DNA from 2 places in the Streptomyces sp. NPDC020845 genome. Region 2 is predicted to be linked to the other one. Evidence: predicted binding sites of a transcription regulator. Region 2 holds the regulator's gene; the other holds the start of a gene.
The links. Region 2 encodes HspR, which represses chaperone genes until heat shock. Its sites were predicted from a motif close to TTGAGNNNNNNNNNCTCAA; they were not measured.
Positions count from the first base shown of each region.

Region 1 (3,397 bases), on a different contig from region 2:
CGGCACGGACACGGCGAGCACGGCCGCCGTGCGGGTCAGCAGCAGCCGCAGCCCGCCGGACGGCGTGGACGCGGCGAGCTCATGCATCGGATCGGCGTGCCGCCCGTACGAGACGGCCACCCCGGCGGACGGCAGTACGGGCGCGAGCGCCAGCAACAGCGGCCGCACCCCGGAAACCCCCGCGGCCCGCGCGGCCCCGGCCGCGACGACCCCCGTCACCAGCATCGCCACCAGCCAAGGCCCCCGCACCGCGGGCCCCGCGGCCCACGCCACCCACCCCCGGGACCGTCGGACCGCCCCGAGCCCGAGGCGGAGCCCGAAGCGCCGCGGCCCGCGGTCGCGGCTGTCGGCGGCGGTCGCGGCTGCTTCCTGACCGCGCCGGACGAGGGCGAGGTCGGAGGCCGCCGCGACGAGGTCCGGGGTCTGCGCCTCGGTGGCGGGCCGCGTAGCGATGCTGGCTGGGACGGCGGCTGCCGTCCCGCTCAGGGACGCGGCCTCCTGAGGGCCGTCGGTCGCCGCCCTCCCCTGCGGGGCGGGCCCGAGGGCGCCCCCGGAAGCCTGCCGTGCGACGGCCGGCGCCGTGCCGACGATGTCGGCCGGACCCCGCGGGCCGTCGGCGCGGCCGGATGCCATCGCGCTTCGCGCGGCGGCTTGCTCGGCGTGCCGGGCCGTGGCCGCCGCTCCCGCCTCCGCGAAGGCGGGCGCCGCCGGGTGGTGGGGCGCACCGGGGGCCGTGTCCCGGGCCGCGACGAGGTCCGGGGTCTCCGCCCCGGTGGCCCCGCCCGCCCCCGCGGCCGTGCCGCCGGCAGCGGCGGGCCGGGGGGAGGCGGGCGCCGCAAGGGGCGCTCCCGCATCCGCCGTATCCCGCGCCGCCGCGCCCGTGGCCGCGGGGGCGACGGGCGCCGCGGGGGACGCCCCCGCCGCGCCCTCCGCGGCCTCCGCCCCCACCCCCGCCTCCGCGAAGGCCAGCACCGCCGCCCGGATGTCCGCCAGCGCGGGGGCCGCCGCGCCCGCGCGGACCGCGGTCGAGACGCGTTCCGCGCAGGCGGCGCAGGACTCGACGTGCTTCTCGACCGACCATGCGTCGGTCTCCGGCAGTGAGCCGTCGGCGTACGACGCCGCGTGGGCGGGCGTCACATGCCAGGCGGCGGGGCCGCCGCGTTTGATCAGTCGTCGGAGCGTCATGCGGTGCCTCCGAGAGCGTCCAGGAGGTGCGGGGGTGTGGAGCGCCGCTCGGTGAGGGTGGCGCGGAGTTCTCTGCGGGCGCGTTGGGCGCGGGTTTTGACGGTGCCCTCGGGGATGCCGAGGAGTTGTGCGGCCTCGCGGGTGGTGAGGCCGTCGACGACCGTGGCGCGCAGGACGGCGCGCAGTTCGGGGGAGAGGCGGTCGAGGGCGGCGCCGACGTCCCCGTACTCCAGCGCGTCGAGCGCCCGCTCCTCCGCGGAGGGGGCCGTGGCGCGGGCCGGGTCCGGCTGGTGGCGGGCGTGGGCGGTCTGGGCCCGGGCGGCGCGGGCGGCGGCGCGCTGGGCGTCGACCAGGCGGCGGGCCGCGATGGTCCACAGCCAGCCGCCCGCCTCGCCGCCGCGGTGCGCGTCGGCCGTGCGCCAGGCCGTGACGAAGGTGTCCTGTAGGACCTCGCGTACGGTCTCGGGGTCCTGGCAGCGGCGCGTGAGGCGCGCGTGCAGCCAGCCGGCGTGCCGGTCGTAGAGCGCGGCGAGCGCCTGCGCGTCTCCCCGCGCGACGGCTCGCAGCAACTCCCCGTCGCTTCGGTCTGGCCCCATGGGGCGGAACAGTTTCACGCTCCTCTATCGCTTACTGAAGGGATGGCGGTTCACCATCCGCTGACGCGCTCACACGCACCCCGCGACAGGTGATCGCTCAGAGCGAACAAGGGGCCGGGAACATCGGCGGGCCCTCGTGCATTGAGTCTGCATAGCTCAACTTGCCTGCCGAAGGGGAGATCATGGCTTCGACGTCCACACCGCTCACCCTGCCCGTGCTGCCCCTCGATGACGAGGTCGTGCTGCCCGGCATGGTGGTGCCGCTGGACCTGTCCGACACCGAGGTACGAGCCGCGGTGGAGGCCGCCCAGGCCGCCGCGCGATCAAGCGGAGCCGCCCGGTCAAGCGGCAGCGGCAGCGGTAAGCCGCGCGTCCTGCTCGTGCCGCGCGTCGACGGGACGTACACGGGCATGGGCACGCTCGGCACCGTCGAGCAGGTGGGCCGGCTCTCCGACGGCGACCCGGGCGCGCTCATCCGCGGTGTGCGCCGGGTGCGCATAGGCGCGGGGACGACCGGTCCCGGCGCCGCTCTGTGGGTGGAGGGCACCCAGGTCGAGGAGATCGTTCCGGACCCGCTGCCCGGTGCCGTCACCGAACTGGTCAAGGAGTACAAGGCGCTGGCCACCAGCTGGCTGCGCAAGCGCGGGGCCTGGCAGGTCGTGGACCGGGTGGAGCAGATCGACGACGTCGGTCAGCTGGCCGACAACTCTGGCTACTCGCCGTTCCTGTCCATCCAGCAGCGCGTGGAGCTGCTGGAGACGGCCGACCCGGTGGCGCGTCTGAAGCTGGCCGTGGCCTGGCTGAGCGAACACCTCGCCGAGCAGGACGTCGCCGAGTCGATCGCCAAGGACGTCCAGGAGGGCGTCGACAAGCAGCAGCGCGAGTTCCTGCTGCGGCGGCAGCTGGAGGCCGTCCGTAAGGAGCTGGCCGAGCTCAACGGCGGAACCGGGGCCGAGGCAGACGAGGCTGACGACTACCGCGCCCGGGTGGAGGCCGCCGACCTTCCCGAGAAGGTGCGCGAGGCGGCCCTCAAGGAGGTCGACAAGCTGGAGCGGGCCTCCGACCAGAGCCCCGAGGGCAGCTGGATCCGCACCTGGCTCGACACCGTCCTGGAGCTGCCCTGGAACGAGCGCACCGAGGACGCGTACGACATCGCCGGCGCCAAGGCCGTGCTCGACGCCGACCACGCGGGCCTGGAGGACGTCAAGGAGCGGATCACCGAGTACCTGGCGGTGCGCAAGCGCCGCGCCGACCGGGGACTTGGCGTGGTCGGCGGCCGGCGGGGCGGCGCGGTGCTGGCCCTGGTGGGCCCGCCCGGCGTCGGCAAGACCTCGCTCGGCGAGTCGGTCGCCCGCGCGATGGGGCGCAAGTTCGTGCGCGTCGCGCTCGGCGGCGTCCGCGACGAGGCGGAGATCCGCGGCCACCGGCGTACGTACGTCGGGGCGCTGCCCGGCCGGATCGTACGGGCCGTCAAGGAGGCGGGCTCGATGAACCCGGTCGTCCTCCTCGACGAGATCGACAAGGTCGGCTCCGACTACCGCGGCGACCCCGCCGCGGCCCTGCTCGAGGTCCTGGACCCGGCGCAGAACCACACCTTCCGCGACCACTACCTGGAG
Region 1 is NZ_JBIRSJ010000010.1:101,003-104,399, reverse strand. Features, by position in the region: gene ACH4U7_RS26480 (zf-HC2 domain-containing protein) at 1-1,185, opposite strand, end outside; gene ACH4U7_RS26475 (RNA polymerase sigma factor) at 1,182-1,781, opposite strand; gene lon (endopeptidase La) at 1,964-3,397, shown strand, end outside.
Region 1: a site for HspR is predicted at 1,923-1,941, ahead of lon (endopeptidase La). Genes of this name have one in related genera too.

Region 2 (3,397 bases):
CACGGTCAAGGAGATCGCCGTGGCGAACCTCCTGACCGAGCTGCTGCCCGTGCTCGACGACATCGGCCGCGCCCGTGACCACGGCGAGCTCGTCGGCGGCTTCAAGTCCGTCGCCGAATCGCTGGAGACGGTCGCGGGAAAGATGGGGCTGCAGCAGTTCGGCACGGAGGGCGAGCCCTTCGACCCGCTGGTGCACGAGGCGCTGATGCACTCGTACGCGCCGGACGTCACCGAAACCACGTGCGTGCAGATTCTGCAGCCGGGGTATCGAATCGGCGAGCGTACGATCCGCCCGGCGCGGGTCGCGGTCGCCGAGCCCCAGCCGGGCGCCCAGCCCAAGGGGGACGAGACGCCGGACGAGGAGAGCGGTGGCCCGGACGAGGGCTGACGTGACAGCTGACGTGACAGCGGTGGCAGGAAAGGAGGGACGTCGAGGATGAGCACCAAGGACTTCGTCGAGAAGGACTACTACAAGGTCCTCGGCGTCCCCAAGGACGCCACCGAGGCGGAGATCAAGAAGGCGTACCGGAAGCTCGCCCGCGAGTTCCACCCGGACGCCAACAAGGGCGACGCCAAGGCCGAGGAGCGCTTCAAGGAGATCTCCGAGGCGAACGACGTCCTCGGCGACCCCAAGCGGCGCAAGGAGTACGACGAGGCCCGCGCCCTGTTCGGCAACGGCGGATTCCGCCCGGGGCCGGGCGCGGGCGGCCCCGGCAGCTTCAACTTCGACCTCGGCGACCTCTTCGGCGGCGCCCAGGGCGGCGGCGGAGCGGCCGGCGGCTTCGGCGGCGGCCTCGGGGACGTCTTCGGCGGACTCTTCAACCGTGGCGCCGGCACCCGTGCCCAGCCGCGCCGCGGCCAGGACATCGAGTCCGAGGTGACGCTGAGCTTCACCGAGGCGGTGGAGGGCGCCACGGTCCCGCTGCGGATGTCCAGCCAGGCCCCGTGCAAGGCGTGCTCGGGCACCGGCGACAAGAACGGCACCCCCCGCGTGTGCCCGACCTGCGTCGGCACCGGCCAGGTCAGCCGCGGCGGCGGGGGCGGTTTCTCGCTCACCGACCCGTGCGTGGACTGCCGCGGCCGCGGCCTGATCGCGCAGAACCCCTGCGAGACCTGCAAGGGCAGCGGGCGCGCCCGCAGCGCCCGCACCATGCAGGTCCGGATCCCCGCGGGCGTCAGCGACGGCCAGCGGATCCGGCTGCGCGGCAAGGGCGCCCCGGGCGAGACCGGCGGCCCGGCCGGCGACCTGTACGTGGTGGTCCATGTGGACCCCCACCCGGTCTTCGGCCGCAAGGGCGACAACCTCACCGTCACCGTGCCCGTCACCCTCCCGGAGGCGGCGCTCGGCGGCGAGATCAAGGTCCCCACGCTCGGCGGCCCCCCGGTCACCCTCAAACTGCCGGCCGGCACGCCCAACGGCCGCACGATGCGCGCCCGCGGCAAGGGCGCGGTGCGCAAGGACGGCACCCGCGGCGACCTCCTGGTCACCGTCGAGGTCACCGTCCCCAAGGACCTCAGCGACGAGGCGCGCGAGGCGCTGGAGTCGTACCGAGAGGCGACCGCGGGGGAGGACCCGCGGGCGGAGCTGTTCCAGTCCGCGAAGGGAGCGTGACCCGATGGAGACGTCTGGCCGAGGGCCCGGAGGCAGAAGTGGCATGGGCGGGGCGAGGAGCCGCAACCCGTACGAGCTGACCGACGAGTCGCCGGTGTACGTCATCTCGGTCGCCGCCCAGCTCTCCGGGCTGCACCCGCAGACCCTGCGCCAGTACGACCGTCTGGGTCTGGTCTCCCCCGACCGCACGGCCGGCCGCGGCCGCCGCTACTCGGCCCGCGACATCCAGCTGCTCCGCCAGGTGCAGCAGCTCTCCCAGGACGAGGGCATCAACCTCGCCGGTATCAAGCGCATCATCGAACTGGAGAACCAGGTCGCCGCCCTCCAGGAGCGCGTCGCCGAACTCCAGTCCGCGGTCGAGGGCGCGGCCGCGGCGATGCAGCAGCGCGAGGCCGCGGTCCACGCCTCCTACCGCCGCGACCTGGTCCCCTACGACCAGGTCCGGCAGACCAGCGCGCTGGTGGTATGGCGGCCCAAGCCCAAGCGGCCGGAGTAGCCCCCGGCCTGATCCCGACTCGGTGGCCCGGTGACCGATCCTTCGGTCACCGGGCCGTTTCGCTGCCGGCCGGGCGATGGCCGCGCGGTGCGCTCTCCGCCGGTGAGCCGACGGTGAGCGCGCGGTGAGCCGCCGTCGGCACTGTGGGGCCATCGCCGGGTCCACCGAGGACCGGCCTTGGAAACGCGGAGCAGAGTGATGGGCATGCTGACCGGCAAGACGGCGCTGGTGACGGGTGGATCGCGGGGGATCGGGCGGGCGGTCGCGCTGCGGCTGGCGGCCGAGGGCGCTGAGGTCGCCGTTCACTACGGTGGCGACGAGGACGCGGCCAAGGAGACCGTGAGGCGGATCGAGGAGAGCGGCGGCCGGGCGTTCGCCGTACGGGCGCGGTTCGGCGAGGACGGTGCGGTGGACCGGCTGTTCGAGCAGCTGACCACCGGTCTGGCGGGACGCGGGCTGGACATCCTGGTCAACAACGCGGGCATCGGCTCTGGCAACCCGATCGCGCGGGTCACCGAGGAGGAGTTCGGCAGGCTGCTGGCGGTCAACGTCGCCACGCCGTTCTTCGTGATCCAGCGGGCGCTGCCGCTGCTGAACGACGGCGGTCGCATCGTCAACATGGGTTCGACGGCCAGCCGGTTCGCCGTGTCCACGCAGATCGGCTACACCATCAGCAAGGCGGCACTGGAGTCGATGGCCCCGTCGCTGGCCAACGAGCTGGGCCGGCGCGGCGTCACGGTGAACACGGTCGCGCCCGGCGCGGTGCGGACCGACATGACCGCGGGATACACCTGCGTGCCGGAGGTGGTCGCGGGGCTGGAGGCGATCACGGCGCTGGGGCGGCTGGGCGAGCCGGAAGACATCGCCGATGTCGTGGGGTTCCTGGCGGGGCCGCGGGGCCGGTGGGTGACCGGCCAGACCATCGATGTCTCGGGCGGGACCTATCTCGGTCCGATCGCCCCCGCGTGATCTTCGCCGGTGGATAATCACCGGCATGCGGTTCGGAATCCTCGGCGAGACCCGGGCGTGGCGCGACGACGGGGCCGAGGTTCCGCTGGGCGGGCCGGCCCGGCGGGCGCTGCTGGCGCTGCTGCTGGTCCGTCCCGGTGAGGTCGTGTCGTCCGACCGGCTGGCCGAGGAACTCGACCCGGGCGGCGGGGTATCGGCGCATGCGCTTCAGTCCCAGGTGTCCAGGCTGCGCACGGTACTGGGCCCGGCGGCCGCGATCGAGCGGGCCGGAGCGGGCTATCGGATCGTGGTGGCGCCCGAGGACGTGGACGCCTGCCGGT
Region 2 is NZ_JBIRSJ010000022.1:36,487-39,883, forward strand. Features, by position in the region: gene grpE (nucleotide exchange factor GrpE) at 1-388, shown strand, start outside; gene dnaJ (molecular chaperone DnaJ) at 437-1,612, shown strand; gene ACH4U7_RS44345 (heat shock protein transcriptional repressor HspR) at 1,656-2,108, shown strand; gene ACH4U7_RS44350 (SDR family NAD(P)-dependent oxidoreductase) at 2,307-3,077, shown strand; gene ACH4U7_RS44355 (BTAD domain-containing putative transcriptional regulator) at 3,103-3,397, shown strand, end outside.